2 regions of the Microbacterium sp. Cr-K20 genome follow, and region 2 is predicted to be linked to the other one. Evidence: predicted binding sites of a transcription regulator. Region 2 holds the regulator's gene; the other holds the start of a gene.
The links. Region 2 encodes LexA, which represses DNA repair genes until DNA is damaged. Its sites were predicted from a motif close to TCGAACANNTGTTCGA; they were not measured.
Positions count from the first base shown of each region.

Region 1: a site for LexA is predicted at 9,778-9,793, ahead of recA (recombinase RecA). Genes of this name have one in related genera too.

Region 1 covers NZ_JARE01000047.1:90,067-105,309, reverse strand. The annotation lists gene GZ67_RS0108610 (hypothetical protein) at 1-86, shown strand, start outside; RNA gene ssrA (transfer-messenger RNA) at 163-532, opposite strand; gene GZ67_RS0108605 (SIMPL domain-containing protein) at 674-1,339, shown strand; partial or broken gene hflX (GTPase HflX) at 1,346-2,632, opposite strand; gene GZ67_RS0108595 (class I SAM-dependent methyltransferase) at 2,928-3,575, shown strand; gene dapF (diaminopimelate epimerase) at 3,630-4,502, opposite strand; gene GZ67_RS0108585 (dihydrofolate reductase family protein) at 4,574-5,113, opposite strand; gene miaA (tRNA (adenosine(37)-N6)-dimethylallyltransferase MiaA) at 5,170-6,081, opposite strand; gene miaB (tRNA (N6-isopentenyl adenosine(37)-C2)-methylthiotransferase MiaB) at 6,078-7,625, opposite strand; gene GZ67_RS21205 (regulatory protein RecX) at 7,675-8,058, opposite strand; gene recA (recombinase RecA) at 8,532-9,581, opposite strand; gene GZ67_RS20385 (DUF3046 domain-containing protein) at 9,849-10,073, opposite strand; gene GZ67_RS0108560 (helix-turn-helix domain-containing protein) at 10,094-10,402, opposite strand; gene GZ67_RS0108555 (CinA family protein) at 10,544-11,032, opposite strand; gene pgsA (CDP-diacylglycerol--glycerol-3-phosphate 3-phosphatidyltransferase) at 11,029-11,607, opposite strand; gene GZ67_RS0108545 (DNA translocase FtsK) at 11,607-14,327, opposite strand; gene GZ67_RS0108540 (GNAT family N-acetyltransferase) at 14,401-14,895, opposite strand; gene GZ67_RS0108535 (ribonuclease J) at 14,960-15,243, opposite strand, start outside.
Region 2 covers NZ_JARE01000057.1:29,315-44,557, forward strand. The annotation lists gene GZ67_RS20245 (hypothetical protein) at 1-87, opposite strand, end outside; gene GZ67_RS0113570 (MFS transporter) at 84-1,337, opposite strand; gene prfB (peptide chain release factor 2) at 1,456-2,565, shown strand; gene GZ67_RS20835 (DUF2510 domain-containing protein) at 2,616-3,572, opposite strand; gene GZ67_RS0113590 (DUF2510 domain-containing protein) at 3,598-4,650, opposite strand; gene ftsE (cell division ATP-binding protein FtsE) at 4,835-5,977, shown strand; gene ftsX (permease-like cell division protein FtsX) at 5,974-6,888, shown strand; gene smpB (SsrA-binding protein SmpB) at 6,952-7,428, shown strand; gene GZ67_RS0113610 (dipeptidyl-peptidase 5) at 7,439-9,304, opposite strand; gene lexA (transcriptional repressor LexA) at 9,327-10,013, opposite strand; gene GZ67_RS0113625 (LysM peptidoglycan-binding domain-containing protein) at 10,304-10,672, shown strand; gene GZ67_RS0113630 (histidinol-phosphate transaminase) at 10,739-11,824, shown strand; gene hisB (imidazoleglycerol-phosphate dehydratase HisB) at 11,821-12,438, shown strand; gene hisH (imidazole glycerol phosphate synthase subunit HisH) at 12,435-13,070, shown strand; gene priA (bifunctional 1-(5-phosphoribosyl)-5-((5-phosphoribosylamino)methylideneamino)imidazole-4-carboxamide isomerase/phosphoribosylanthranilate isomerase PriA) at 13,174-13,920, shown strand; gene GZ67_RS0113650 (SseB family protein) at 13,904-14,701, shown strand; gene GZ67_RS0113655 (hypothetical protein) at 14,725-15,138, shown strand; gene GZ67_RS0113660 (DUF1844 domain-containing protein) at 15,140-15,243, opposite strand, start outside.

The DNA.
Region 1 (15,243 bases), on a different contig from region 2:
GGGACGGCATCATCACGATCCGGTTCTCGGCAGCGGGATATGCGGATGCTGTGCTGGCGGTGCCCTATACGCAGACGGTGGAGTGACACGCCGTTCCCGCACACGAAAAAGCCCCGTGACCTCCTGGAAGGAGAGCACGGGGCTTCTTCTGTGACAACGGCTTGGTGGAGCTGGGGGGAATCGAACCCCCGTCCAACGCTGAGTCTCCACGCCTTCTCCGGGCGCAGTCTGTGAAGACGTTCTACTCGGCTCCGACCTTTGTCACAGACACCTAAGTCGACGAGCCCAGCCTGGGAAGAGTCCCACGTGACGTCCAGACGCCATCACGCAGCAAGATTCCTAAATGACGCCAGGATCCGTATCGGAATCACATACGGTCTGACGGACTATCGGGCTCGCTTATGCAGCGAGGGCGAAGTCGTTGCGCTTGGTTTCGGCAACTATTTTTTTGCAGAGAGCGTTAACGAGATAACTCTGCATCCTCGGCCCGCTTCTCGTGGATTCACAGGCGCTGTCGAAACCGATCAGCCCCGTGGTCCTTCTCTCGAAGGAGCCGCTGTCACACTATGGAATTACCATCCCGGGCGACGAACACCCGAGCATCACAGACTACAACGTTCACGGGCCATTCGCCATTCCGCAGGCGCCCGGAGCGCTGGCGTAGAGTCAGCGCATGAGCGAAGTCACCGTCACAGTCCGCGGCGAACACGAGGCGCGTGTCGCGCCGGAGCGCGCCACCATCCGGGTCAGCGTGCGGGCGGAGGGTTCCGAGCGCACGACCGTCGTCGAGCACGTGATGCGTTTGGCCGAGCCCGTACGCGGCAGCATCACGGAGCGGGCAGAGGAGTGCAGCGTCGTCGACTGGACCAGCAAACGACTCTCCGTGCGAGCCGAGCGACCCTGGAACAACGACGGCAAGCGCCTCGCACCCGTCTACTACGCGAGCATCGACTTCACTGCGACATTCGCAGAGGCATCGGAACTCTCGATATGGGTCTCGGACATCTCGCCCTGGGACGGCGTCGAGGTGGGCTGGGTCGATTGGCACCTCACCCGCGTGACACGAACGCAGATCGAGCGGGAGGTGGCCGCCGAGGCCGTCAGCGTCGCCGTCACCCGCGCCAAGGCATATGCGGGGGCTCTCGGTCTCGACGAGGTCACGCCGCTCGAGATCGCCGATGTCGGTCTCATCTCGAGCGGGCAGCCGATGCCGGGTGCGCCCATGATGAAGGCTCGCGGAGGCGTGGCATTCGCCGCAGATGCAGCCCCGGCCATGGAATACGAGCCGGAGGAGATCGTCATCTCCGCGACGGTCGAGGCGCGCTTCCTCGCCCGGTGAGCCGGGTCAGTTGACGACGGTGAAGGGAGCTAGTTCTGCCGCGAGGCGCTCGGACACCCTCGCGTGCACGGCGGTGCCGGCCTCTCGATGCTCCACTTCGAGGAGCATCCCCGTCTCATGGATGGCCGCCACGAGGTCGCCGCGGTCATACGGGATCACCGCGTGAACCTCGATCGCCGGCTTCGGGAGTGCTTCCTCGATGACGGCACGGAGTTCGGCGATTCCCTCACCGGAGCGTGACGACACGAAGTGCGCGTGCGGCTGGAGACCGCGGAGCACCAGGCGTTCGTCGGCGTCGATCAGATCTGCCTTGTTGAAGACGACGATCTCGGGCAGGTCACGCACTCCGACATCGCCGAGGACATCGCGTACCGTCTGCAGCTGACCGGCCGGGTCGGGGTGCGACGCATCGACGACGTGGAGCACCACGTCAGCCTCTCCGACCTCTTCCAGGGTCGAGCGGAAGGCCTCGACGAGCTGATGCGGGAGATTGCGGACAAAGCCGACGGTGTCGGTCAGCGTGTAGACACGGCCGTCTTCGGTCTCAGATCGGCGCACGGTCGCGTCCAGCGTCGCGAAGAGGGCGTTCTCGACCAGGACGCCGGCACTGGTGAGCGCATTGAGCAGACTCGACTTGCCCGCGTTGGTGTAGCCGGCGATCGCCACCGAGGGGATGGTGTTGCGTTTGCGCTCCGCACGCTTCGCTTCACGAGCCGGTCCGAAGTCACGGATCTGCCGACGCAGGAGCGCCATCTTGGTGCGGATCCGCCGCCGATCGAGCTCGATCTTGGTCTCACCGGGACCACGGGATCCCATGCCCGCACCACCGGCGCCGACCTGGCCACCGGCTTGTCGGCTCATGGAGTCGCCCCACCCGCGAAGACGAGGGAGCAGATACTCGAGCTGAGCGAGCTCGACCTGCGCCTTGCCCTCCCTGCTCTTCGCGTGCTGGCTGAAGATGTCGAGGATCACGGTGGTGCGGTCGATGACCTTCACCTTGACGACGTCCTCGAGCGCGCGTCGCTGGCTCGGCGCGAGTTCGGTGTCGGCGATGACCGTGTCGGCCCCGACCGCGGCGACGATGTCCTTGAGCTCCTGCGCCTTGCCGCGCCCGAGATACGTGGCAGCATCCGGGTGCGGGCGACGCTGCAGAACGCCATCGAGCACGACGGCACCCGCGGTCTCGGCCAGTGCGGCGAGCTCACGCAGCGAGTTCTCGGCATCCTCCTGCGCACCCTGCGGGTAGACACCGACGAGGACGACGTTCTCCAGGCGAAGCTGGCGGTACTCGACCTCGGTGACGTCCTCGAGCTCGGTCGAGAGTCCACCGACGCGGCGAAGAGCGTGACGGTCTTCGAGATCCCATTGCGCCCCGTCCGTGCTGGCGTGCGCGGCGGTCGACTCGTCTTGCAGCGCCTGCGCTGCCCCGAACACGTGGACGTCGGAGCGCTTCTCTGCGTTCGCGAGCACGCGATCGACCGTGTCGTCGCCGTTGGAGGGTGTCGTGGTATCCGTCATCCGTTCCTTGTCTCTGGGGGTTTTGTAGCGAGCCTTAACCTTAGCCCGCGCTGTCCGGTACGCTCACCGTATGGGGTCAGACCACTACTTCACTGCGGCCCCGGCAAGCCCCGAGAATCTGCGCAGGATCCGTGTATCACTCGCAGGCCGAGAGCTGGAAGTCACCACCGCCGGTGGCGTCTTCAGCCCGGATCGGTTGGATGCCGGCACTGCAGTGCTCCTCGCCAACATGCCCCCGGTTCCCCCGGGAGGCAATCTTCTCGACCTCGGCAGCGGCTGGGGCCCCGTCAGCATCTCGATGGCCCTCGCCGCTCCGCATGCCACGGTCTGGGCCGTCGATGTGAATGAGCGTGCCCTCGATCTCGTGCGCCGCAACGCCGCGTCCCTCGGGCTCACCAATATCAACGCATCGCTGCCCGACGATGTTCCCGAGCACGTCTCGTTCCGCACCATCCGCTCGAATCCGCCGATCCGCGTGGGCAAGAACGAACTGCACGGACTGTTGGAGAGGTGGATACCGCGGCTCGACGAACGCAGCGACGCCTGGCTCGTCGTGCAGCGCAATCTCGGAGCCGACTCGCTGCAGCGCTGGATCGGCTCGACGTTCCAGCCGGGATACAGCGTCTTCCGCACCGCGACCGGCAAGGGCTATCGCATCCTCAAGGTACGCAAGCACGGGACGCCGCCGACCGAGCCGATCGCGCTGTCCGGACTCTGACCGCGTCGATGCAGAGCGACCACGCCGGCCGACGACGGCGTCGTACGGCTTCGGTCAGAGCAGCTCGATCTCTCCGCTGAAGACGAGTTGAGCGGGACCGGACAGGGCGACGTGCTCGCCGTCTTCTGCCGGGAACATCCGCACTCCGAGTGTTCCTCCCGGCACCTCGACCTGCCAATTGTTCGGGGCATTCTCCCCCGCCCAGTACCGCACGGCGAGTGCGGTGGCAGCCACACCGGTACCGCAGCTGAGGGTCTCACCGACGCCGCGCTCGAACACACGCATGCGGACGTGCCCGACTCCGTCGCGCACCAACGGCTCACCCGGAACGACGAACTCGACGTTCGCGCCGGCCGGCAGAACGGGATCGAGTTCCGGCGCACGGTGCAGCTCGAGCAAGGCGAGCTCATGTTCGGAGGCGATCGCCACGATCACGTGAGGGTTGCCGACGTCGATTCCGAGACCGGGACGCGTGACCGGGAGGCCGTCGACGCGCACCAGCGGGTCGTCGCCGGACAGCTTCCACAGGCCGAGGTCGACCTGGTATCCCGTCGCGCTGCGCGTCACGTCGCGCACACCGGCACGGGTACCGATCGGCAGTGTCGCTCCCGGTTCAATGGTCGCAAGCCCCGCGCGCACGAGATAGTGAGCGAAGACCCGGATGCCGTTGCCGCACATCTCGGCGATCGATCCGTCGGCGTTGCGATAGTCCATGAACCACTCGGCCGCCGGCTCCTCGGCCAGAGCCGCTGCTCCCTCAGCGATCGCCGACGAGCGCACGACGCGGAGGATGCCGTCGGCACCGATTCCGAAGTGGCGGTCGCACAGCACGGCGACCTGCTCGACCGTCAGATCGAGCGCCCCGTCGGGGTCGGCGATGATGATGAAGTCGTTGCCCGTGCCGTGACCCTTGGTGAATGCGACCATGCCCCCAGTCTAGAGAGCGCAGCCATACGGCGAAGACGCCGCGCACCTCCTCCGCAGAACGTTCTACGAAGTCACTTCGCGGCTCCGGCCGAGACGACCGAATATCGACCGCAGAGGAAGTTGCGGTTTCGCGCGACCTCGAGAAGCTCCAGGTCGAGCCGCCGCGGAAGGAGTGGGGCGCCGGAGCCCAGCGTCACCGGCGCGTACTGGACCCACACCTCATCCAGAAGACCTGCGTCCGCGAATTGACCCGCGAGATCTCCCCCACCGACGATCCAGATGTCCTGACCCGCGACGGCAGCGAGCATCTCGGCGTGCACGCTGCGCACGTCGTCATGCGTCAGCCGCACATCGGCACCCTCCGGGAGCGAGATCTCGCGGTGTGTGAACACCCAGGTGGGCTGCGTGTACCCCCATCGTCCTTCTTCGTGTCGCATCACCCACTCGTAGGTCGACGAACCCATCGCCAGCGCGCCGATGTTCTTCTCGAAGGCGTTGTAGCCCATCGGCCCGTCGGGGTCGACGTCTTGGGTCAGCAGCCAGTCGAGCGAATGCTCGTCTGTCGCGATGAATCCGTCGAGGCTGGATGCGGTGAAGAAGTGGGTGGCCATGCATCGAGCCTCGCACCTGCCTCCGACATCGCGACGGTCGATTGCGGCGCGCTGGCTCACTCGGCCAGGAGTGCCCCCACGTCCGCCGGAGCATCCCACCACTCCAGGTCGGGATACCGCTTGAACCACGACACCTGTCGACGGGCGTAGCGGCGTGTGAGCGCCTGCGTCTCGGCGATGGCTTCCGCCGCAGTGAGGGTGCCATCGAGCTGGCCCAGCGCCTGCGCGTACCCGATCGCTCTGGAGGCCGTGGCACCCCGCTCGAGGCCCTTCTGCCTCAGTGCAGCGACTTCGGTCAGTATCCCGGCCTCCCACATCCGCTCGACGCGATCATCCAGGCGGGAGACCAGCTGGGAGCGTTCGACGTGCAGGCCGATCAGCCTCGTGCGCTGCTGCCACAGCACGGGCTTCTCCGGCAGTGACGCGCCGTGGGTACTGCTCCCCTGCGCGAGCACCTCGAGAGCGCGGATAACCCGTCGGCTGTTGCGCGGGTCGACCTTCGCCGCTGCTGCCGGGTCCGCCGACCGGAGCCGATCGAGGAGAACGTCCAGCCCGTGCGACTCCAGCTCTACTTCCAGTCGCGCACGGATCTCGGGGTCTCGCGGTGGAAAATGGAACTCGTACACGACGCTCGAGACATAGAGGCCCGAACCGCCGACCAGGATCGCATCGCCTCCGCGTCGGTGGATCGCGCCGACCGCCTCTCGCGCTGCGGGCTGGTACCAGGCGACAGCCGCGTCCTGATCCACTTCACGAACGTCGAAGAGGTGATGCGGGATTCCGCGTCGGTCGGCGACAGGGAGCTTCGCCGTGCCGATGTCCATCCCACGATAGAGCTGCATGGCATCGGCGTTCACGACCTCGGCCGGGTTGCCGCGGGCACGGAGAGCCTCCGCCAGATCGAGCGCGAGGGCACTCTTCCCGGTTCCTGTGGCTCCGACTATCGCCCAGAGGCGCGGTTCGCTCACACTCCGACGCGAAGGGTGGGCAGACCGAGGGATACGGCGCGCGGGCCGCCGTCGGACGCCGAAGTCGGCACCGCGCACGATTCCGCCTGCGAGCGATCCCAGGCGTCACCCCCGCGCGTTCTACGGATGCGCAGCGGCGCTCCGGTCGGATCGTCGGCAAGCAGGTGGAAGGGGGCCGCATGGGTGACGCTGACCGTGACGATGTCGCCGGGCCGCGGGAGGTCCGAGCCGGCGGTGACCTCGAAGTGCACCAGACGGTTGTCTTCGGCACGGCCGGTCAGCCGGTGCGTCTCGGCGTCTTTCTTGCCGTCGCCGGTCGAGACGAGAACCTCGACCTGGCGTCCGACCTGCTTCTGGTTCTCCTCCAGCGAGATTCGCTCCTGGAGTGCGATCAGGCGGTTGTACCGTTCCTGGACGATCTCCTTCGGAACCTGATCCTCCATCGTCGCGGCGGGCGTGCCCTCGCGGATCGAGTACTGGAAGGTGAAGGCTCCGGAGAAGCGGGATTGCTCGACGACGCGCATCGTGTCTTCGAAGTCTTCGTCGGTCTCCCCCGGGAAACCGACGATGATGTCGGTCGTGATCGAGGCATTCGGGATCCGCGCACGGACACGATCGAGGATCCCGAGGAAACGCTCACTGCGGTACGACCGCCGCATCGCTTTGAGGATGCGATCGCTGCCGGACTGCAGCGGCATGTGCAACTGCGGCATCACGCTCGGGGTCTCGGCCATGGCGTCGATCACGTCATCGGTGAACGCGGCAGGGTGCGGACTCGTGAAGCGGATGCGCTCCAGTCCCTCGATTTCGCCGGCAGCGCGCAGCAGCTTTCCGAACGCCTGTCGGTCGCCGAACTCGACGCCGTACGAATTCACGTTCTGGCCGAGGAGAGTGACCTCGATGGCGCCGTCTTCGACGAGGAGGCGGATCTCGTTGAGGATGTCGCCGGGACGCCGGTCCTTCTCCTTGCCACGCAGACTCGGGACGATGCAGAACGTGCACGTGTTGTTGCAGCCGACCGAGATCGACACCCATCCGCTGTGCGCCGAGTCGCGCTTCGTCGGAAGCGTCGACGGGAACACCTCGAGCGACTCGAGGATCTCCAGCTCCGCATCGCCGTTGTGACGTGCACGCTCCAGCAGCCCGGGCAGCGACCCCATGTTGTGCGTGCCGAACACGACGTCCACCCAGGGCGCCTTGTCGAGAACTGCCTGCTTGTCCATCTGGGCCAGGCAGCCGCCGACCGCGATCTGCATACCTTCTTTACGACGCTTGACGGAGGCGAGATGTCCGAGGGTGCCGTAGAGCTTTCCGGCGGCGTTGTCGCGCACCGCGCAGGTGTTGATGATCACCACGTCGGCCTCGGCGCCGTCGAGTGCACGGACGTAGCCGGCGCTTTCCAGCGATCCGGAGAGCCGTTCGGAATCGTGCACGTTCATCTGGCACCCGAAAGTGCGCACCTCGTACGATCGCTGGCGTCCGTCTTCGTCGACGGCTGCGGACGAGGCGCTGATGATCGTCGGTTCGCTGCGCGGAATAGTCATGATCAACCCATTCTACGAGCCGTGTGGATGCGGATGCTGCGTCGCCCGCTCAGTCCGAATCGACGAATCGGACACCCGAGTTCGACGCAATCGAGCCGGTCTCCCGCAACGCCTGCTTGGCAGCCTTCATCGCGACGGAGCCGTTGTAGCCGCGTCGCGAAAGCTGTCCCACCAGACGCCGAAGGGCGGTGTCGTTGTCGAGTCGGCCCAACGAACGTGCCTTGCTGCGGGCGAATTCGAGGGCCCGTTCATCGTCATCATCCGGCAGTTCGTCGAGTGCAGCGTCGATCACGTCGCGAGGAATACCCCGTTGAGCGAGTGCGCGCGACAGAGCGACCCTCCCCTGTCCCTTCCGCTCGACCCCCGATGTCACCAGAACACCGGCAAGAGCGGCATCGTCGAGGTAGCCACGACGGCAGAAGTCGTCGATCACGTCGTCGATCACAGCGTTATCGAGCCCGTGCCCCCTCAGCGCCTGACGCGCTTCGGAGACCGAGAGAGATCGAGTCCGCAGCTTTCTCACGAGGGACTCCTCGGCCGCCGTGCGGATATCGTCGAGCTCTCCCGGCTCCTCAGCAATTCCCTGCGCGACGGGTGGGATCCCGAGCGCGTGAAGTCTCGGCGCGGTCTTCGATGTTTCCGACCCAGCTCGGGCTGATGCCCCACGCGCGGGATGACGGTCGCTGGGGCTGCCGGACTGGGGCCGACTTTCGGCGCGAGAGGTGCGCTCTCGCGCATCCCATGTGGACCGCCACTGGCCTGCGTCACCGGGGCCCGCGGAAGCGCCGTCTGAGAGGTCATCGCCGCCAGGAGCGACAGCAAGCGGATCGGCCTTCTTCACGGCGCGTCCGAAGAGCGGAATGATGGGGGCGATCCGGTCGGGATCGCCCCCACGAGTGTCACTCATCAGGCCGGACGACGCTCAGCGAGCTCGTCTGCTGCAGCAGGCACGGCGGCTGGTCCGCCGATGCCGAGCTTCTGCTTGATCTGCGTCTCGATCGCCAGCGCGATGTCGGGGTTGTTGAGCAGGAAAGTCCGTGCGTTCTCCTTGCCCTGACCCAGCTGGTCGCCATCGTAGGTGTACCACGAGCCCGACTTCTTCACGATGGCATGTTCGACACCGAAGTCGATCAGGCTGCCCTCGCGAGAGATACCGACACCGTAGAGGATGTCGAACTCCGCCTGCTTGAAGGGCGGGGCCATCTTGTTCTTCACGACCTTGACCCTGGTGCGGTTTCCTACCGCGTCGGTGCCGTCCTTCAGCGTCTCGATACGGCGGATGTCCATGCGGACAGAGGCGTAGAACTTCAGCGCCTTACCACCGGCGGTCGTCTCGGGTGATCCGAAGAAGACACCGATCTTCTCGCGGAGCTGGTTGATGAAGATCATGGTCGTGTTCGTCTGGCTCAGACCACCGGTGAGCTTGCGCAGCGCCTGCGACATGAGACGTGCCTGCAGGCCCACATGCGAGTCACCCATCTCGCCCTCGATCTCCGCACGAGGCACGAGCGCCGCGACGGAGTCGATGACGATGAGGTCGATGGCACCGGAACGCACGAGCATGTCGGCGATCTCGAGCGCCTGCTCGCCGGTGTCGGGCTGAGAGACGAGAAGCGCGTCGATATCGACGCCGAGCTTCGCCGCGTAGTCGGGGTCGAGCGCGTGCTCGGCATCGATGAAGGCTGCGATGCCACCGCCACGCTGCGCGTTCGCGATCGCGTGCAATGTCAGCGTCGTCTTACCCGAGGACTCAGGTCCGTAGATCTCGACGATGCGGCCACGCGGGAGACCTCCGACGCCGAGGGCGACGTCGAGGGCGATGGAGCCGGTGGGGATGACGGCCACGGGGGCGCGCTCATCGCTGCCCAGCCGCATGACCGAGCCCTTTCCGAACTGACGATCGATCTGGGCGAGTGCGGTCTCGAGGGACTTCTCGCGGTCGGCGGGTGATGGCATGGTCTGCTCCTTCTGCGCGCGTGGTGCCGCCTGTAGGCTGTCGCGGCTCTCCCGGTTGGGAGGAACTCTCCGACAAGGCGTAATGGCTCTTCGGCTTGTTTCCACCGTAGGAGAGGCCACCGACATCGACGCCGAGAGCTCGCATACCGTGGAGAACAGATTCCCTGAACCACTTGTGCAGAAGACTACGCCCGCTTCGAACAGATCTTCGACGACACGCCGATCATCACAGGTCGTGTCCCGTAACCTGCGGACACCCTCCAGGGCTCAACGCCCTCGCGGCTCCTGCCGTCCGACGCCGTGCCGACGGTTCTCCGGAACATCCATCTCTGCGCAGAGCGCCAACCAGATCTCCCGCGGCGGCGTGCCGTCTTCCAGAGCTTCGAGCGCCGTACGGCCACGCAAGGCTGAAAGCCCGAGGTCGTTCACCAATGACGAGGCTCGCGCCTGGAACTCGGTGTCGACGGCGCGAAGGAACTCGCTACGACGCATCGCTCACCCGCATGCGAAGCTCAGTGCAGCGAGAGCTGAGGCTCGACCGACGCGACGAGGTCGTCCGGAACGACATCCGGGAAGACCTGAATGCCCTCGAGTACAGAGATACGGTCCCCGACCTCACGCATGATCGTCGAGATGGGCACGTCGAGAGCATCGGCGACGGATGCGAGGATCTCGCTCGACGCCTCCTTCTGGCCCCGCTCGACCTCACTGAGGTAGCCGAGCGCCACCGACGCTTTGCTCGCGACCTGCCGGAGCGTGCGCCCCTTCTGCAGGCGGAAGTCCCTCAGCACATCGCCGATTTCCTGTCGTACAAGAATCATCGGAACCTCCTCCCCATGTGATCGTTCGAGGTCTCCCCCGATGAGACAGCCAGTCTAGTACCCCTGACCTGCCCGAAATCTACCCCTGCACTCTGTGGTTTGAATGTGAGCACATCCGTAATAACCGAGATCGGATCGTCACTATTCCTGGACGAACTCGAGCAATTCTTGGAGAGCCGCCACCACCGTCAGAGCACGGATCGAATCACGGTCACCCTGCAGGTGCAGCGCCTTCGTCGACGAGCCGTCGGGTGTCACGATCCCGATGTGCACCGTTCCCACCGGCTGGCCGTCGGGGGAATCCGGGCCGGCGATGCCGGTCGTCGAGACCCCGACGTCAGCCGGGACTCCGTCTACGTTCACGACGCGGCGCACGCCGTCTGCCATCTGCAAGGCGACCTGCGGGTGGACCGGCCCGTGAGCAGCGAGGAGCTCGGCATCCACACCGAGGACCGTCGCCTTGACCGGGGTCGCATAGGCCACCACACCACCGAGCAAGACCGCGGAAGCCCCCGGAACCGACACGATCTCGGCGCACAGCGCGCCGCCCGTGAGCGACTCGGCGACGCCCAGAGTCCAACCGCGGTGTGTCAGAGCCGACAGCAGTGCGGCGGCGCCCGCGCCGCTCATGCCTGCTTCTGGCGCGATCCGCGTGCCTGCGCGACGATGTAGTCGATCCCGCTCGCCACCGTGAGCACGAGGACAATGACCATCAGGATGAAGGTGATCAGCGTCCAGGCATCGAGGCCGATGAGGACGTGCAGGGGAAGCAACGCCCACCCGAGTGCGACCCCCTGGAACGCCGTCTTGATCTTGCCCATCCAGGCAGCCGCGACCACATGCTCGCTCGCGACCATGAGACGGTGGATCGTGATCCCCCACTCACGGATGAGGATGATGGCGACGATCCACCAGCTGACCTCACCGAGGATGGCGAGGCCGATGAAGCCCGCTCCGGTGAGCATCTTGTCGGCGATCGGGTCCCAGAGTTTGCCGAAGTCGCTGACGATGTCGTACTTGCGTGCGAGGTAGCCGTCGACCCAGTCGGTGGAGATCCCGACGATGAAGATGATGGCGGCCGCCCAGCGGAGGCCGGGCTCGGGGAGTCCGTAGGTGCCACCGAGCAGCAGCAGGACGAAGAAGATGACCGCCAGCGGGATACGCGCGACGGTGATGGCGTTGGGCAGCTGCCGAGGAATCGTCATCAGTCGCGCCCCGTCAGACCCCAGGCGTCTTCGTCGCCGCCGTCGGCCTCCACCTCGGGGAGTCCTTCATACTGGGCGGCGATCGGATCATGCATCTGAGGCATCGGCGGAACCGGAGGGGCTGCCGGAGCAGCCGGAGCCGGGGAGGCCCCGGGAGCATCGTCTCCGCGCAGCTTCGCCATCACCTGCGGGAGCTGCTCGGCCGTGGCCAGCACGTCGCGGGCCTTGGAGCCCTCCGAGGGCCCGACGATCTCGCGCGATTCCAGAAGGTCCATCAGGCGACCCGCCTTGGCGAAGCCGACACGCAGCTTGCGCTGCAGCATCGACGTGGAGCCGAACTGCGAAGAGACGATGAGCTCGGCTGCAGCGAGCAGAAGCTCCAGGTCGTCGCCGATGTCTTCGTCGACTTCCTTCTTCTTCGTCGGCTCCATCGCCTCCTGCACATCGGGTCGGTAGTCCGGCCGAGCCTGACGGGTGACGTGCTTGACGACGGCGTCGATCTCCTTCTCATCGACCCACGCACCCTGCAGACGGAACGGCTTCGACGATCCCATCGGCGAGAACAGCGCGTCGCCCTGCCCGATCAGCTTGTCGGCCCCGGGGCTGTCCAGGATGACGCGGCTGTCGGTGACGCTGGTGACGGCGAACGCCAGTCGCGAAGGGACGTTGGCCTTGATGAGACCGGTGACCACGTCGACGCTGGGGCGCTGCGTGGCGAGGACCAGGTGGATACCCGAAGCTCGCGCGAGCTGCGTGATGCGGACGATCGAGTCCTCCACGTCACGAGGCGCGACCATCATCAGGTCGGCCAGCTCGTCGACCACGACGAGGAGGTACGGGTACGGCTTGAGAACTCGCTCGCTGCCCACAGGGAGTTCGACTTCGCCGGCGCGCACGGCACGGTTGAAGTCGTCGATGTGACGGAAGCCGAACGACGCGAGGTCGTCGTACCGCATGTCCATCTCCTTCACGACCCACTGCAGCGCCTCGGCTGCCTTCTTCGGGTTCGTGATGATGGGCGTGATGAGGTGCGGAACGCCGGCGTAACTCGTGAGCTCCACGCGCTTCGGGTCGATCAGGACCATACGCACGTCCGCGGGGCGAGCCCGCATGAGCAGGCTCGTGATCATGGAGTTCACGAAGCTCGACTTACCGGAACCCGTGGAACCGGCGACCAGGAGGTGCGGCATCTTGGCGAGGTTCGCGATGACGATGTTGCCACCGACATCTTTGCCGACGCCGATGGTCATCGGGTGCGTGCTCTTCTGCGCGGCCGGCGACCGGAGGACGTCGCCGAGCGCGACCATCTCCTTGTCGGCGTTCGGGATCTCGATGCCGATCGCGCTCTTGCCGGGGATCGGCGAGAGGATGCGGACGTCGTTCGACGCCACGGCGTAGGCGAAGTTGTTGCTCAGCTGCAGGATCTTCTCGACCTTGACGCCGTGACCGACCTCGACCTCGTACTGCGTGACCGTCGGCCCGCGCGAGAAGCCGGTGACCTTCGCGTCGACCTTGAACTGCGTCAGCACGCTGGTGATCTGCTCGATCACCTTGTCGGTGGCCTCGGAGCGAAGAACCGGCGGCGGCCCTTCGACGAGGAGGCCGGGAGAAGGCAGGATGTACGGCGTCACGGGAGCCTGCGGACCCCGGTCGCCCGGACCGTCTGTACCGAAGCCGTCGAGGCCGGGAAGCTCCGGTGCCTCGCCCGTGTCGGAGGAATCATCGAGGAGCGCTGTGGTCTGCTGCTCGGCGAGCGAATCCGCGACCGAGCGAACCTCGGACAGCACCTCGGTGGCGGCGTCGTAGGGATTCTCGACGACGACCGCCTGGTCGTAGGCCGGAGTCGGGTCGGAGGTCGTGAGCAGCGCCGTGATGTCGTCGGATCCGAGAGTGCCCTCGTCAGGGTCTTCTTCCCGACCCGTCTTGTTGCGTCGCCACCAGGGCAGCACGTCGGGGTCGTCGACCTTGTCGGCCTCATCGATCGCGGCGGCGTCTTTGGCGGGCTTCTCCGGACGCTCGGCGTCGAACATCCAGGCGTAGAGATCGCCGAGGCGTCGACCGATGCGGTTCGGCGGTGTCTTGGTGAGGATCAGGATGCTGAGTGCGGTCAGCAACGCGAGCACGATGTAGGCAGGGATATTCGTGAGGTAAGTCAGCGGCTGCCCCACCAGCCACCCGAGCAACCCGCCCCCCGTGTTCAACGCCGTGATGTTCGGCTGGGGCTGTGGCTGTCCTCCGGCGACATGGCAGAAACCTGCCAGGGAGATCACGAACAGGCCGAAACCGAAGCCGATGCGTCCGTTGTCGTGAACCGACGCGGGGTGGCGGAACAGCCAACCGGCCAGCACCAGCAGAAGCAGGGGCATGATGAACGCCACTCTGCCGACGAGCAGCCCCACGGAGTAGGCACTGATGTTCTCGGCCACTTCGTTGCCGATGAAGACCCACTCGTTCACGGCGCCGAGAGCCGCGAGCAGCACGAGGAGGAACGGGAAGCCGTCGCGGCGGTCGTCCTTCTCCAGCGCCTCAGGCCCGAAGGCGCGGAAGAGCCCGCCGACGCCGTGGGCGAGTCCGATCCAGGCCCGGACTGCCACCGGAGGCTTGTCGGCCTCGTCGATGTACTTCTTCGGTGCGGGCTGGGCCTTGGGAGCCGTCTGCCGCTTGGGGCGCGACGGTGCGCTGGTCGACGCGCGCTCTGTCTTCGTGGTACTCCTGGCCATGCTCTCACGTTACGTCCAACAGCCGACATCTCCGCGTAATGACGCGGCTTTCCGTCGATCCTCGCGGAGGCGGCTACCTGGTGCGACGCGCCATCGTGTCTCGGGTCTCACCCTCCCCGACAATGGCGAATCCCTCGGCGCGATACAGATTGCGGGCGAAGTTGTCGCGCTCGACGCTCAGGCTGATCCTTGCGTGCCCCTCTGCGCCGGCGAGCTGCACTATGCCGCGCAACAGAGATCGTCCCACCCCCCGAGCCCGCCAGAGCGGGTGCACGCCGATGATCAGCTCGGGGACAGCGGCTCCGATGAAGCCGAGTCCCGGGGCGTTCTGCGGCAGGACCCGATACCAGGCAGCGCCGACCGGGATGTCATCGTCGCTGGTGGCGACAAGACCGTCGTCGGACATCCGCTTCCATCCCGCGAGATAGCGTCGATGATCCGCCGAAGTCAGCACTTCGTGTCTCGGGCGCACTCCCCCGGCGCGCCAGTTGGCGGCCTCGACGAGCATGTCGCCGAGGAACCTCGCATCCGTCTGCGCCGCCCTGCGAAGGGCAATGCCCCTGTCCATGACGTGAGCATAGAACCGGGGTGTTACGCCGGGATGACGGCCGACCGTGAATACCGGGCGGCCGTCACGCTTCGATGACGAGCGGGACGATCATCGGACGACGACGCAGCCGCTGGTTCACCCAGCGCCCGATCGTGCGTCGCACGACCTGCGACAGCGAGTGGGTGTCACGCACGCCGTTGCCCGCCGCCTCCTTGAGCGCCGCGACGATCTTCGGCGCGACGTCATCGAACACGGAGTCATCTTCGGCGACACCACGCGCGTGGATCTCGGGACCGGAGATGATGCGGCCGGTCGCGGCATCCACGACGACGATCACCGAGATGAAGCCCTCCTCGGCGAGGATGC
Region 2 (15,243 bases):
GTCCGCGTGTGCGCGGCGGTCACGCTCGGAGCGGGGCACGAACGTCGAGACCAGACGATGGGCATCGGCCGTCAGATTCGTGATCATTCCGCACCCTCGTCGGTCGGGTTGTCGTTCGGTCGCTCCCGCGGCACGAACCTCGGTATCCAGCGCACGAACCCTGCCGCGCCGACGAGACCGATCACACCCATGGCGGCCGCGGCGAACGGCAGCGCGGCGACCGCGGTTATCGCCGAGACCAGCAACGGCGCGAGCGCACCGCCCGCATCGGTCAGCGTCCGCCAGGAGCCCAGGAAGGCGGCCGGCTCGCGCTTCGGGGCCACGTCCGCGCCGAGAGTCAGCAGGATGCCGCTGGACAGGCCGTTGCCGACGCCCAGCACCGCCGCGAACATCCCGAACCACAGCACCGCGGCGTCGGCATCGTGCGTGAATGACAGGGCGAGGAAGCCGGCACCCATCAGCACCATCGCGGGCATCGCCGCCCACAACCGCCCGAAGCGGTCCATCACCTGGCCGCTCGCGTAGAACAGCGCGAAGTCGATCGCCCCGGAGACGCCGACCACGAGGGCGATCGTCGAGGCATCCAGTCCCAGCGAGAGTCCCCACAGAGGGAGCACGACCTGTCGGGCGGATCGGACGGCGGAGAGTGAGGCGGCGGCCAGTCCGAGGCGCCCGAGCACCGCGCGCTGTCGCCACATGGTCTGGAAGATCCCCAGCCGTTCGATCGTCGGGATGGATCCGCTCACGGCCTCACCAGAGTCCTCCAGATAGCGCTCGTGAGTGGTCGACGGAAGGGGAGCGATCGCTTTCTCGGGGTCGGGCCCGAAGAGGACCAGCACGACCATCACGACGAGGCAGCCCAGGAAGAACCAGATCGCCGCACTCTCGCTGCCGAAGACCTGCAGGAGCCCGGCGGCGACGAACGGCCCGATGAAAATTCCGAGGCGGAAGCTGCCGCCGAGCAGCGAGAGGGAGCGCGCACGGAAGGCGACCGGCACGCGGGTGGTCATGAACGCGTGACGGGCGAGGCCGAAGGCCGCCGCGCAGATGCCGAGCAGGAACACCGACGCCGCGAGCACGCCGAGCGAGGGCGCGAACACCATCCCGATCCCCGCGATGATCGCGATCACGCCGGCGATCACCATCGTGTACCGCTCGCCGATCCTGCCCACCGCCCATCCGGCAGGGAGGTTGCCGCACAGCTGGCCGATCACCAACGCCGACGCCACGAGCGCGGCGAACGCCACGTCTGCGCCCATGGATGCCGCCAGCACCGGGATGAGCGGGATCACGGCGCCCTCGCCGAGCGCGAACAGGACCGTCGGCAGGTACACCATGGGTCCGAACTGTCGAAGGACCGCCGATGCACTGCTCACGTCTTCACGCTACTCCGGCCGATGTGCCGTCGAAGACGAGGTCCCCGTGCGTGCGGGCGGCACGTTAGGCTGAGGTGTCATGCTCGAACTAGATCTCTCCGCCGAAATCCAGGCGCTCAGGCACACCTTCGGCGACATCAGCGAGGTCGTCGATGTCTCCCGTCTCCGCGACGACATCGCGCGTCTCAGCGAGGAGGCCGGTGCCCCCGACCTCTGGGACGACACCGAGAACGCGCAGAAGGTCACCAGCGCACTCAGCCACCGTCAGTCCGAGCTCGCCCGCATCACCGGCATCGCGCAGCGTCTCGACGACCTCGAGGTGCTCGTGGGTCTCGCGAACGAGATGGGGGATGAGGAGTCCGCGCAGGAGGCTCGCACCGAACTCGCCTCGCTCACCGACCTGATCAACCAGCTCGAGGTGCAGACTCTGCTCGACGGCGAGTACGACGAGCGCAGCGCCATCATCACCATCCGCTCCGGTGCGGGCGGCGACGACGCCACAGACTTCGCAGAGATGCTGATGCGCATGTACCTGCGCTGGGCCGAGCGGCACAAGTACCCGGTCAAGGTCATGGACACCTCCTATGCGGAGGGCGCGGGCATCAAGTCGGCGACGTTCGAGATCGACGCGCCCTACGCGTTCGGCACCATCTCGGTCGAGGCCGGCACACACCGTCTGGCCCGAATCAGCCCGTTCGGATCCGCCGACAAGCGCCAGACGTCGTTCGCCGCGGTCGAGGTCATCCCGCTGATGGAGGAGGCGACCGAGGTCGACATCCCCGAGAACGACATCCGCGTCGATGTGTTCCGCTCTTCCGGCCCCGGCGGTCAGTCGGTCAACACGACCGACTCCGCTGTGCGCCTGACGCACCTTCCGACCGGCATCGTCGTGTCGATGCAGAACGAGAAGTCGCAGATCCAGAACCGCGCCGCCGCCATGCGCGTGCTGCAGACCCGCCTCCTGCTGCTGCAGAAGGAACAGGAAGCAGCCAAGAAGAAGGAGCTCGCGGGCAACATCACCGCGAGCTGGGGTGACCAGATGCGCTCGTACTTCCTCTACGGCCAGCAGCTGGTGAAGGATCTGCGCACCGGCCAGGAGTCGGGCAACCCGGCTGCCGTGTTCGACGGAGACCTGGATGACTTCATCTCCGCGGGCATCCGCTGGCGCAAGCGCAAGATCGAAGACTGAATCCATGAAGAAGGCCCCGGATCACTCCGGGGCCTTCTTCGTGTGACTCGTCAGTATTTCGCACCCTCGAGAGTGCCGGTCACGTCTTCATAGCTGTACAGGATGCACTGGACGGTGCGATCGTCTGCGCGGGCCCAGGAGGTCTCCGTCGGCTGATAGGTGTAGAAATCCAGCACCGAGTCTTCATAGGCGATGCCGACGTATGCGTCGAAGTGCGAGGCACAGCCGTCCCATGCCGCTTCGCCGAGAGCATCGTCGCCGGGGAACGCCTCTTCATCGACCTCGAAGATGAAGTACACCTCATCCGTGTGCGGCCGCTCACACGGGACGACGGGCAACTCGTAGATCTGACCCGTGTCCTCGTAGTCGACGAACGGCAGGCAGTCGCCGACCTCGAGCTCGGCGAAGGGCACCATCTCGGCACCCTCGATCGGCGCGGGGTCCGTGCGCTCCTCGGCGCTCGCAGCGGCGTCGGCCGGGGCCGAGACGGTCGCGAGCAGCAGCAGCGACACGGCGAACGCCAGGAGCGCTCCGATCGCCGACACCACCAGCCCCGTGATCCCCGGCCACTTGCGGCCGCGGAGGAACAGGGACACGAGCGACAGCACGAATCCGACGCCGAGAAGCGCCCAGCCGACGATCGAGATCACCGGGATGCAGGCGCACACGACGCCGACGACCACCACGGCGAGACCGATGATTCCGAGCACCGAGACTCCGGGCGCGGGCGGCTGCGGTGCCGGCGCACCCCACGCCCCGCCGGGTGCTCCGACGAGGTCGGGCGCGATCATCCGCTCGGTCGACACCCCCGACGAGGGCAGCGTGTAGGGCGGGGTGAACGGCGCTGTGCCGGGCGACGGCACGGCGGAGGCAACCGGCTCGACCGACGGTCGTTCCGGGGCCACCGGCGCACCGTCGGAGGTCCGCACGTGCGCGGTCCACTGCGTGCCGTCCCACCACCGCAGGCTGCCGGAGCCGTCGTCATACCAGCCGGCAGGCGTCGTCATCAGATGGTTCCGCTCGTCCGACGGCTCAGGGGACGAAGCACGCGGTGATGGCTTCGGTGTCGCCCAGTACCTCGGCGAAACCGTACGCGGCGTCGACATCCGTCAGCGTGCCGTCGCTCTCCGCGATCGCGCGCAGCGTCGAGTTGTCGAGCTCGGACTCGACGAGAAGGTCCGAGAGGCACGTGATCTGCGGCTCGGTGTAGCCCTCCGTGCCTTCGGCGGCCAGGATCGCGGTCAGTCCGACCGCCACCTCGGCCGAGGTGGGACGCGTGCCGTCGTCGGCGCTGTCCGTCCCGTCGGTCTCGCCCGGCTCGGTGGCTTCGATCGACGGCGAGGAGCTGGGCAGGTTGTTCATCTCTTCACTCGCGTTCTGGGCGATAGCGAAGAAGAAGACGAAGAACATCACGGCGCTGATGATGCCGCCGACCACGGAGAGGATCAGGCCGGCGATCCCCGGCCACTTCTTCCCCTTCAGGAAGAGCGAGATGAGGGAGACGATGAAGCCCGCGCCGAGGAGGATGAAGCCGATGAAGCCGATCAGCGGGATGAACGCCAGGATCGTGCCGACGGCCGACAGTCCGAGTCCGACGAGTCCGAGCACCGACAGCTTCTTCGGAGCTTCCGGCTCGGTCTGCACGTACGGGGCAGCTGCGGGATAGCCGGACGGTGCGCCCGCGCCGGGGTATGCCGGAGCCGCGCCCGGGTAGCTCGACACGGGCTGTTCCGGCGTGGCCGTCGGGGAGTAGTCGGGCGCTGCCGGAGCCGCGTAGGCGGCCACGTCGTCGCCGAGCGGTGTGGTCGCGGCGGTCGGCGCCTCGGCGGAGGTGCGGATCACGGTGTCATCGGTGGACGGTGCCTCCGGTGCGTCATAAGAGGGCTCCTCGTCGACGGCGGGAGCGTCGGTCACCGGTGTCTCGATTCCGGTCGACGCCTCGGCGGCATCCGGTGCCACCGGTGTCGACTCCGCATCGGCTGCGGCGGTCGCGTCCGGAGCGAAGTGCTCCGTCCACTGCTCACCGTCCCACCACCGCTGGCGTCCGCTGCCGTCGTCGTACCAACCTGCAGGTGTCGTGCTCATGGGTCCCCCTCGAAGACGATTCGGCCGCTCCATGGTGCGACCGCACCCTTATGTATAGCAGTGGCCGGTGACTTCGCAGGGAGTTCCTGATGGGGAGCAATCCCCATGCTCTCCGGATGCGGACGCGCCGGTGCGGGGTGTCGCTCGCGGTCAGCAGGAGGGGCGCGCTTAGGCTCGAACCGTCATGATTCGGTTCGAGAACGTCACGAAACGCTACCGCGGGACGTCGAAGCCCGCCCTCTCCGGTGTCGACTTCGAAGTGCAACGCGGGGAGTTCGTCTTCCTCGTCGGCGCCTCGGGCTCCGGCAAGTCCTCCTGTCTTCGTCTGATCCTGCGCGAAGACGTACCGACGGCAGGCCGCGTCGCCGTGCTCGGCCGGGATCTCCGTTCGCTCGCCAACCGCAAGGTGCCCTACTTCCGGCGCCACATCGGTTCGGTGTTCCAGGACTTCCGCCTCCTGCCGTCGAAGACGGTCTACCAGAACGTCGCCTTCACCCTGCAGGTGACCGGCTCTTCGCGCGGATTCATCCAGCAGGCAGTGCCCGAGGCGCTCGCGCTCGTGGGACTCGACGGCAAGCAGAAGCGCATGCCGCATGAGCTGTCCGGCGGCGAGCAGCAGCGCGTCGCGATCGCTCGTGCCCTCGTCAATCGTCCGCAGGTGCTGCTCGCCGACGAGCCCACAGGCAACCTCGACCCTGCGACCTCCGTCGACATCATGCAGCTTCTCGCGCGCATCAACGCCGGCGGCACGACCGTGCTGATGGCTACGCATGAGGCCGGCTTCGTTGACCAGATGCAGCGCCGGGTGATCGAGCTGCGCGACGGCGAGATTGTGCGTGACGAGGTTCACGGCGGATACGGCGACACCTCCAACATCCCGCGCCTCGTGCCGGAGAAGGTGCGCGGTGCTGCCGCCGCAGCGGCGTTGACGGCGGTGCAGGAGGTCCAGCGTCAGACAGCGGACCTCTCCTCGGTCCGCGCTGCCTTGGCCGAGGAGCTCAGCTCCCAGCGGAAGGCCGCCGCAGACGAGCGCGCCTCGGATGCTCCGGCAGGTGCTCCGCAGAAGGCCGAACCCCCGCGCACGGTCGAGCCACCGGAGCCGAGCGCCGTCCCGGCGACCGGCGCCATCGCCGCTGTCGTGGAGCCGCCGACCGTCGTGGAACCACCGGCCGTCGTCGAGCCGCCGACCGTGACGGAGCCGCCGGCGGTCGTCCGACCTCGCACGCACCCGATCACCCTGCCCACCGTCGATGTCGCCGAGCTCGGAGTCGCAGATCGCCTCGGGCTCTCCGACGAAGACGACGAGGAAGTGGGCCCGACCTCATGAGAATCGGACTCATCCTGACCGAGGCCCTGGGCGGTCTCCGACGGAACATCTCGATGGTCATCTCGGTGATCCTCGTCACCTTCGTCTCGCTCACCTTCGTCGGCGCGGCGATCCTGATGCAGTCGCAGATCGGCGTCATGCGGGGTTACTGGGCCGAGCGTGCCCAGGTCGCCGTGTACATGTGCTCCGCGGTCTCGGAATCCGACACCTGCATCGACGGAGCCGCGAGCGAGGAGCAGGTGGCCGCGGTCCGGGCGCAGCTCGAAGGCGACGCGCTGGCACCGCTCATCAGCTCGCTGACCTTCGATACCAAAGAGGACACGTACGCCAAGCTCGTCGAGCAGCTCGGCGAGGACCAGGCGAGTGTGCTCACGCCCGACCAGGCATTCGAGGTCTTCTTCGTGACGATGAAAGACCCGGGGCAGTCGCAGGTGCTCGCCGAGGCATTCAGCGGCCAGGCCGGAGTGGAGCAGGTCAAGGATCAGCTCCAATACCTCGAACCGCTGTTCTCCGCTTTGACCGTCGCGACGTATATCGCCGTCGGCATAGCGGTGCTCATGCTGATAGCGGCGACCCTGCTGATCGGGACGACGATCCGGTTGTCGGCGTATGCGCGTCGCAAGGAGATCGGCATCATGCGCCTGGTCGGCGCTTCGAACCGGTTCATCCAGACACCGTTCGTGCTCGAAGGCGTGTTCGCGGCGTTCCTCGGCTCGGCGCTGGCCAGTGCCGCGGTCGTCGCCGGCATGCATTTCGGGGTGAACGGCTACCTGCGAGGCCGCGTCCCGTTCATCACGACCTGGGTGACGATGCAGGACGCGATGCTCGTCGTCCCGGTGCTGATCGGCATCGGCGTCGTCCTGGCCGCGTTGTCCGCCGGCTTCGCGATCAGGCGTTGGCTCCGTACCTGATATCCTGAAAGGCTGCTCGGTCGGAACGATCGATCGAGCTCATCACGGCAACAGGAGAGCATCATGCCCAGGGAACGCGGAGAGAAGGTCGTCGCGACCAATCGTCGCGCACGTCACGACTACACGATCGAGAAGTCGTACGAGGCGGGGATGGTGCTCACCGGCACCGAGGTCAAGTCACTGCGTCAGGGGCGCGCCAACCTCAGCGACGGTTACGCGTTCGTGAAGGGCAACGAGGTCTTCCTCGATTCGGTGCACATCCCGGAGTACTCCCAGGGGCATTGGACCAATCACTCGGCGAAGCGGATCCGCAAGCTGCTGCTGCATCGCGAGGAGATCGCCAAGATCGCGCATGCCGTCTCGGCGGGTGGATACACCCTGATCCCGCTGAAACTGTACTTCTCCGATGGGCGGGCGAAGGTCGAGATCGCCCTCGCCAAGGGAAAGCGCGAGTACGACAAGCGGCAGACCCTGCGCGAACGTCAGGACACCCGCGAGGCGGATCGTGCCATGCGCCTGCGCAATCGCGTGGGCGAGTAGCGACCGGTCGTCACAGCGTCGGCTCGAAGCCGAACACGCGGCCGAGGAAGATCAGTTCACGCTCGAGCGCGTCGATGATCGTGTCGGCACTGCGGAACCCGTGCCCCTCAGCGGGGTAGAGGACATACTCGTGGTCGACGCCTCGGGCGGCCAGCGCGTCTCTGATCGCCTCGGACTGCGAGGGCGGGACCACTCGATCTTCTCCGCCCTGCAGCAGCAGCACGGGGACTCCGATGCGATCCGCGTGGGTGAGTGGTGATCGTTCGACGTAGATGTGCTCGTACTCGGGGAGAGGCCCCACGAGACCGTCGATGTACGACGCCTCGAAGTCGTGCGTCTCGGCGACCAGCATCCGCAGATCGGCCACGCCGTAGCGGCTGATCCCCGCGGCGAAGGCCCCGCCGCGCACGAGCGCGGACAGCACCGTCCAGCCGCCCGCGGATCCACCGCGGATGGCGATGCGGGACGGGTCGGCGAGGCCGGCATCCGCGAGGCCCTGTGCGGCGGCGATCACGTCATCGACGTCCACGACGCCCCATCGGCGGTCCAGGCGTTCGCGGTAGGCGCGTCCGTAGCCGGTGGAGCCGCCGTAGTTGACGTCGAGCACGCCGATTCCCCTGCTCGTGTAGAACGCGTTGGCGGCGGAAGCCGCGCCGGTGACGTGCGCGGTCGGTCCGCCGTGCACCAGCACCACGTACGGGGGGAGCTCGTCGGCGGGGGCTGTCGCGTCGGGGTTCGCCGGGGGGTAGGCGAAGGCGTGCACGACTCCGTGCCTTCCGTCGACCTCGATCGGCACAGCGCGCGGCATCCATTCGGCATCGACGGGCTCACCTCCGCGCACGGCGACGGTCGCGCCGGAGTCCACATCGATGCACCACAGGCCGGCGGTCACGCCGGAGCCACTGCCGGAGAGCAGCACGCGCGACCCGTCCACATCGTCGATGCTCACATGGCCGTCGGCTGGGATATCGATCGGGCGTGCGGCACCGTCCGGTGAGATCAGGACGACCTCGTCGCGCCCGTTCGTGCGGACGGCGACGATCCGTCCGTCGGCGAGGGGTCGATACCAGCGGTTGCCGAGCACCCACAGCCCGTAGCCGGTGTCGGCATCGGTCGGGCTGAGCGCGCGCGGTGCGCCGACCGGCGAGACTCCGTCGAGCTCGATGCGATGCAGGCCCCAGCGGTCGTCCGGATCATCGGCGAACATCAGCTCCGTCTCGCTGAGCCACTCGGGCTGCAACGCCGCTCGAGCGGGGATCTCGTGCACGTCGCTGCCGTCGCTCTGCGCGATCTGCAGCTGCGAGGCCTCCCAGGGCATCCGTCCGCGGTTCCAGGTGATCCAGGCGACGCGGCCGCCGTCGGGCGAGAGTGCGGGGTGAGCGAAGAAGCCGTCGCCCTCGACGATGACTCGAATTCCGGACGCGTCCTCCGCGGCGGAGCCGTCGATCGGGATCTCGACGATCGCGCGGGTATGCGGCGCGGCCGACAGATCTTCGCGCACGGCGAGCAGACGGCCGTCTTGCACGCGGAGGCCTCCGTGCGATGGCCCCGCCGGTGTCAGCGGGACGGGCTCGGCACCGGCGACCAGTCGATGGACACGCTGATCGCCGGCATCGACGAAGTACAGGATGCCCGTGGAATCGGCGGTCCATGCCCCGCCGCCGTACTCGTGTACACGAGAGCGAGCACTCCAGGGCGCCGGGAGCATCTCGGCTCCCGAGGAGCTTCGCACCGTGACCCGCCCCTTCTCGGCGGGCACGGATTCTCCCCACCAGATCTCGGAGCCGACGAAGCGCGCCCCGTCGATGCGCGGGGACGATGCCGCGACGGAGGCTGCGGAGAACGGAGAGGGCCAGGAACCGTGAGGCGACGACATGCTCCGAGCCTATGGTCTGAACTCAGACGGCGCGCAGCACCGCCACGACCTTACCGAGCACCACGGACTCGTCGCCGAGGATGGGTTCGAAGGAGGAGTTTCGGGGGAGGAGCCAGGTGTGGCCGTCGCGACGGCGCAGCACCTTGACCGTGGCCTCGCCGTCGAGCATCGCGGCCACGATCTCGCCGTTCTCCGCATTGTTCTGCGAGCGCACCACGACCCAGTCGCCGTCGCAGATCGCGGCGTCGATCATCGACTCGCCCGAGACCTTGAGCATGAAGAGGTCTCCCTTGCCCACCAGTTGACGGGGGAGAGGGAAGATCTCCTCCACCTGCTGATCGGCGGTGATCGGCACGCCGGCGGCGATGCGACCGACCAGGGGCACGAGCGCCGCGTCGCCGACCGGAGTCGCCACGTCGGCGGGGTTCTCGCCGCTGGCGCCGGGGAGATCGATCAGGACCTCCATGGCACGTGTCTTGCCGGGGTCGCGTCGCAGGTAGCCGCTCAGTTCGAGTTGACCGAGTTGGTGGGTCACGCTCGACAGGGACTTCAGGCCGACGGCGTCTCCGATCTCCCGCATGCTCGGCGGGTAGCCGTGATGAGCGATGGAGTTCTGGATGACCTCGAGGATCGCCATCTGCTTGGGGCTCAGGCTCTTGCGGCGTCGCGTCCGCGGTGCCTCCGACTCGGGGGCCGAGTTCTCGCTCATGGTGCTCCTTAAGTGCGGTGTTCCGACGTCGCTCTTCGAATGTCGGAGGCCCGTGGTGTGGTGTTCTCATCGAAACCGTATCCGAGAAACGGCCCGATCTGGAAGATCTGTTCGAGCGTGTCGGCAGAATCGTGCATCCGGTTTCGAAGACAACTTGACAGATGTTCGAACTCGAAGATATCTTCGGTACGTAGCTTCGCATTCACGGCTCCCGGCCGAGGCGGGAATGCGAACGCTACGCCAACTTCCCCGGCAGCTTCACCGCTCCGGGACAGGCTAAGGAGCACCACATGAGCAGCATCGGCTTCAGCACCGCGGCAGTCATTCCGGCGTCGACCCGTCCTACGACGCGACTCCGTCTGACCACGCGCGGTCGCGCCGTGCTGCTGGGGTTCGCCTCCGTGCCGCTCGCGATCGGCATCGCCTTCGCCGCACTCAGCGGTGGCAGTGCGATCGCCTCGGGCGCAGACACGGCAGCCGTCAGCGTCGAGACCGTGACCGTCATGCCCGGTGACACTCTCTGGTCGATCGCCACCGGTGTCGCCCCCGGTGCCGACCCGCGCGACGTCATCGGTGAGATCAGCCGCATGAACCTGCTGCGTGGCGGTGAGCTCCAGATCGGCCAGACGCTCGCCATCCCGGCCCAGTACGTGGATTGATCCCGTCGCGCCCGAGCTGCGGCAACTTTGCGTCATCGACTCGGGGTGCCGCTTAACATGGGAAGGGTGACCCTCTCCCTCAACGATCTCCCGCTACGCGACGATCTTCGCGGACTGACTCCGTACGGCGCTCCTCAGGCACCGCTCCCGATCGCCCTCAACGTGAACGAGAACACGCATCCCATTCCGGACGCGGTGGCGAGCGACATCCTCGACGACATCGCGCTCGCGATCCGTGATGTGAACCGTTATCCCGACCGGGAGTTCACCACTCTTCGCGAGTCGTTCGCAGAGTATCTGGGTCACGGCCTCACCCCGGAGCAGATCTGGGCGGGCAACGGCTCGAACGAGGTGCTCCAGCACATCCTGCAGGCCTTCGGCGGCCCCGGGCGCACGGCCTTCGGTTTCGCTCCGACATACTCGATGTACCCGCTCATCGCACAGGGCACGGGCGCGCGGTGGATCCCCGGGACGAGGCAGCCCGACTACACGATCACACCGGAGGAGGCAGCGGAGCAGGTGCGCACCGCGGACCCCGACGTGATCATCCTGTGCACCCCGAACAATCCCACCGGCACCCCGCTCGGCCTGGACGTCGTCGAAGCCGTCTACGAGGCGGCGCGGGGCATCGTGATCGTCGACGAGGCCTACCAGGAGTTCGCACCGCACGACGCGCCTTCCGCGCTGACACTCCTCGAGGGGCGCCCGCGCCTGGCGGTCTCCCGCACGATGAGCAAGGCCTTCGCCTTCGCCGGTGCGCGGGTCGGGTATCTGGCGGCAGATCCGACGTTCATCGATGCGCTGCGTCTGGTGCGCCTGCCCTATCACCTGAGCACGCTCACGCAGGCTGCGGCCGTCGCCGCTCTGCGCAACTCCGACGTGATGCTCGGCATGGTCGAGGAGATCGTCGAACAGCGCGACCGCATCACCGCGACCCTCGAGGCGCTCGGATATACGCCGCACGAATCCTGGTCGAACTTCGTCCTCTTCGGCGGCATCGCCGATCCGCGTGCGACGTGGCAGCAGCTCTTCGACCGCGGCGTGCTGGTGCGTGATGTCGGCATCCCCGGTCACCTCAGGGTCAGCGCGGGCACCGAGGCCGAGACCACCGCGTTCCTCGATGCTCTGGCCTCGATAGGATCGGCATCATGAGCACCCCGTCATCGACCCCGCGCACCGCGAGCCGCGTGCGCAGCACGTCGGAGTCCACCGTCGAACTCGAGCTGAACCTCGACGGCACGGGGGCGAGCCGCATCGACACGTCGGTGCCGTTCTTCGACCACATGCTCACCGCTTTCGCGAAGCACTCGCTGACCGACCTGACCGTGCGCGCTTCGGGCGACACGGACATCGATGCGCACCACACCGTCGAAGACGTGTCGATCGTGCTCGGACAGGCGATCCTCGAGGCGCTGGGCGACAAGTCCGGCATCTCCCGCTACGGCGATGCGCTCGTGCCGCTCGATGAGGCGCTCGCGCAGGCGGTCGTCGACATCTCGGGTCGTCCGTACCTCGTGCACACCGGCGAGCCCGCCGGATTCGAGCACCACCTCATCGGTGGGCACTTCACCGGCTCGTTGGTGCGTCACTCTTTCGAGGCGATCACCTTCAACGCCGCGCTGACCGTCCACGTGCGTGTGCTGGGCGGCCGCGACCCGCACCACATCGCCGAGGCGGAGTACAAGGCTTTCGCCCGCGCGTTCCGCCAGGCCAAAGCACTCGATCCGCTGGTCGACGGGATCCCGTCCACCAAGGGCGCACTGTGAGCGCGATCCCCCGCGTCGCCGTCTTCGACTACGAGTCGGGCAACGTCCACTCGGCTGTCAAGGCGCTGGCCGCTGCCGGCGCGGATGCCGTGCTGACGCGCGACCGCAAGGCCGCCCTGGAGGCCGACGGTCTCCTGGTTCCGGGCGTCGGCGCGTTCCAGGCGGTCCGTGACGCGCTCCACGCACACGGCGGCGACGAGATCATCGACCGGCGTCTGGCCGGCGGACGACCGGTGCTCGGGATCTGCGTCGGCATGCAGGTGCTCTTCGAGCACGGGGTCGAGCGAGGGCACGACACCGCGGGTCTCGGCGAGTGGCCCGGAGCGGTCACCGAGCTCAACGCACCCGTGCTGCCGCACATGGGCTGGAACACCGTCGAGCCCGGCGCGGACAGCGTGCTCTTCCGGGGCCTGGAACATGAGCGTTTCTACTTCGTGCACTCCTACGCCGCCCAGTCCTGGGAGCTCGACGTCATCCCGCCGTTCCCCGAGCCCGTGCTGACCTGGACGACCTACGGCGACCCCTTCCTCGCCGCCGTCGAGAACGGTCCGCTCTCGGCAACCCAGTTCCACCCCGAGAAGTCGGGCGAAGCGGGCATCCAGCTCCTGCGCAACTGGGTCGGGAGTCTCTGACACCCATCGTGGACGTCATCCGTTTTGTCACCCGCTCTCCGGCGGACTACCCTCGGTTCTCGTGCCCGCTCCGGGCTGCAGACCTTCCCTAGCCAAGGACCCCATGAACGACTTCGCGCAGTCTCCCTCGCTCACGCTCCTTCCCGCGGTCGATGTCGCCGGTGGCAAGGCCGTCCGCCTCACCCAGGGCGAGGCCGGAACCGAGACGAGCTACGGCGACCCGCTCGACGCGGCAGGTGAGTGGGCCGCACAGGGCGCGAAGTGGATCCACCTCGTCGACCTCGACGCCGCTTTCGGCCGCGGGAGCAACGCGCCGATCCTGCGCAAGGTCATCAAGCAGTTCAAGGGCGTCAGCATCGAGCTCTCGGGCGGCATCCGCGACGACGCGACCCTCGAGGCGGCGCTCGAGAGCGGCGCCACCCGGATCAACCTCGGCACGGCTGCACTGGAGAACCCCGAGTGGGCCGCCGATGTGATCGGTCGTTACGGCGAAGCGATCGCGGTCGGCCTCGACGTGCGCGGCACCACGCTCGCCGCACGTGGTTGGACCAAGGAGGGCGGCGACCTCTGGGAGGTCCTCGAGCGTCTGGAAGACGCCGGATGCAGCCGCTACGTCGTCACGGACGTGACGAAGGACGGCACGCTTCGCGGCCCGAACCTCGAGCTCCTTCGCGAGGTGACCTCGCGCACACCGAAGCCGGTCGTCGCATCCGGGGGGATCTCCAACCTCGACGACATCGCCGCGCTCCGTGAACTCGTGCCGCTGGGCGTCGAGGGTGCGATCGTCGGCAAGGCCCTGTACGCCGGTGCGTTCACGCTGGCTGAGGCACTGGATGTCGCAGGAGACTGACGGCCACGCCTGCGGGCCCGAGTCGCACAACCACGGAGACTCGGCCGGTGTCCCCTGGGAGGGACGCAGCTTCGAGTCGAATCCGCACGCAGCGGACGACGGCTCGGCCGACCCGGCGCTGCTGGCCGCACTGCTGCGCTTCCGCGCCGGCGAAGGCAGTCAGGTGGAAGTCGTCGACGCTTTCCGCTCGGCTCGCGTGCTGATCCCTCTGATCGCCGAGAAGGGTGAGGAAGGCGTCGCGCCGAGCGGCCTCGCCGTCGACAAGACGCAGGAGCTGTCGATCGTCACGGTCGCGGCTCCCGACGGGCGGCGGGTGCAGCCGGTTTTCTCCTCCGTCGAGGCGATGCAGAAGTGGGATCCCACGGCACGCCCGATTCCCGTGGAGGCGCTCCGGGCGGCGCTGGCGGCCTCAGCCGAAGACACCGACCTGATCGTGCTCGACCCGACGGCCGACACGGAGTTCGTGATCCGGCGGCCGGCCGTCTGGGCGATCGCCCAGGAGCATGCCTGGGAGCCGAGCTTCCTCTCCACCGAGGTCTACACCGCGCTCCAGGAGAGTGTGGCCCACGAACTGGCCGTGATCGATGTGGCGGTGGCGTCCGGCGACCCCGACGCACGTCTGCGCGGCCCGGAGCTGATCGTGGTCCTGGAACTCGTCGACGGTCTGGAGCGCGAGGTGCTCGACGCCGTGCTCTCGCGTCTGGCTCAGCGCTGGGCGTCGGACGACCGCATCGCCGTCCTGGCGGACTCGCTCACGGTGAAGCTCCGCCGCAGCGTCTGAGCGCGCTTCGCTACGATCGGGGCATGTCCCGAGGTCTCCTGCGCGCCATCGCCGTCGTTGCTCTCCTCGGGGGCGCCGTCACCGGCAGCTCGGGCTGCGCGCTGGCTTGCCCCGCGATCGGATGGACGAACGCCGTCGCACTCGAGACCAGCGCCGTAGCGGGGGTGGTGGCGGTCCAGTTCTGCGTCGCGGGGGAGTGCTCACCGGCGCCGGGTACCGAGCCGACCTCATCGACCAACCTGTTCATGGTGACGCCTCAGGGTGACGGGACGTGGGTGCTCGGGTTCGACATGTCGACGCCCGACGGCGTCGACATCCGCCTGTTCGACGCCCAGAACACGCTCATCCACGAGTCCGAGGAATCGATCTCGTGGACGCACTCGGATGCACCGTGCGGCGGCCCCTCGACCGCGGATCCGATCGTCCTCGAATCCTGAACTAGTTGACCGGCCCGGTCCACTTCTCGCCCGGACCCTTGCCGATGGGGTCGGGGATCGTCGATGCCTCGCGGAACGCGAGCTGCAGGGAGCGGAGCCCGTCGC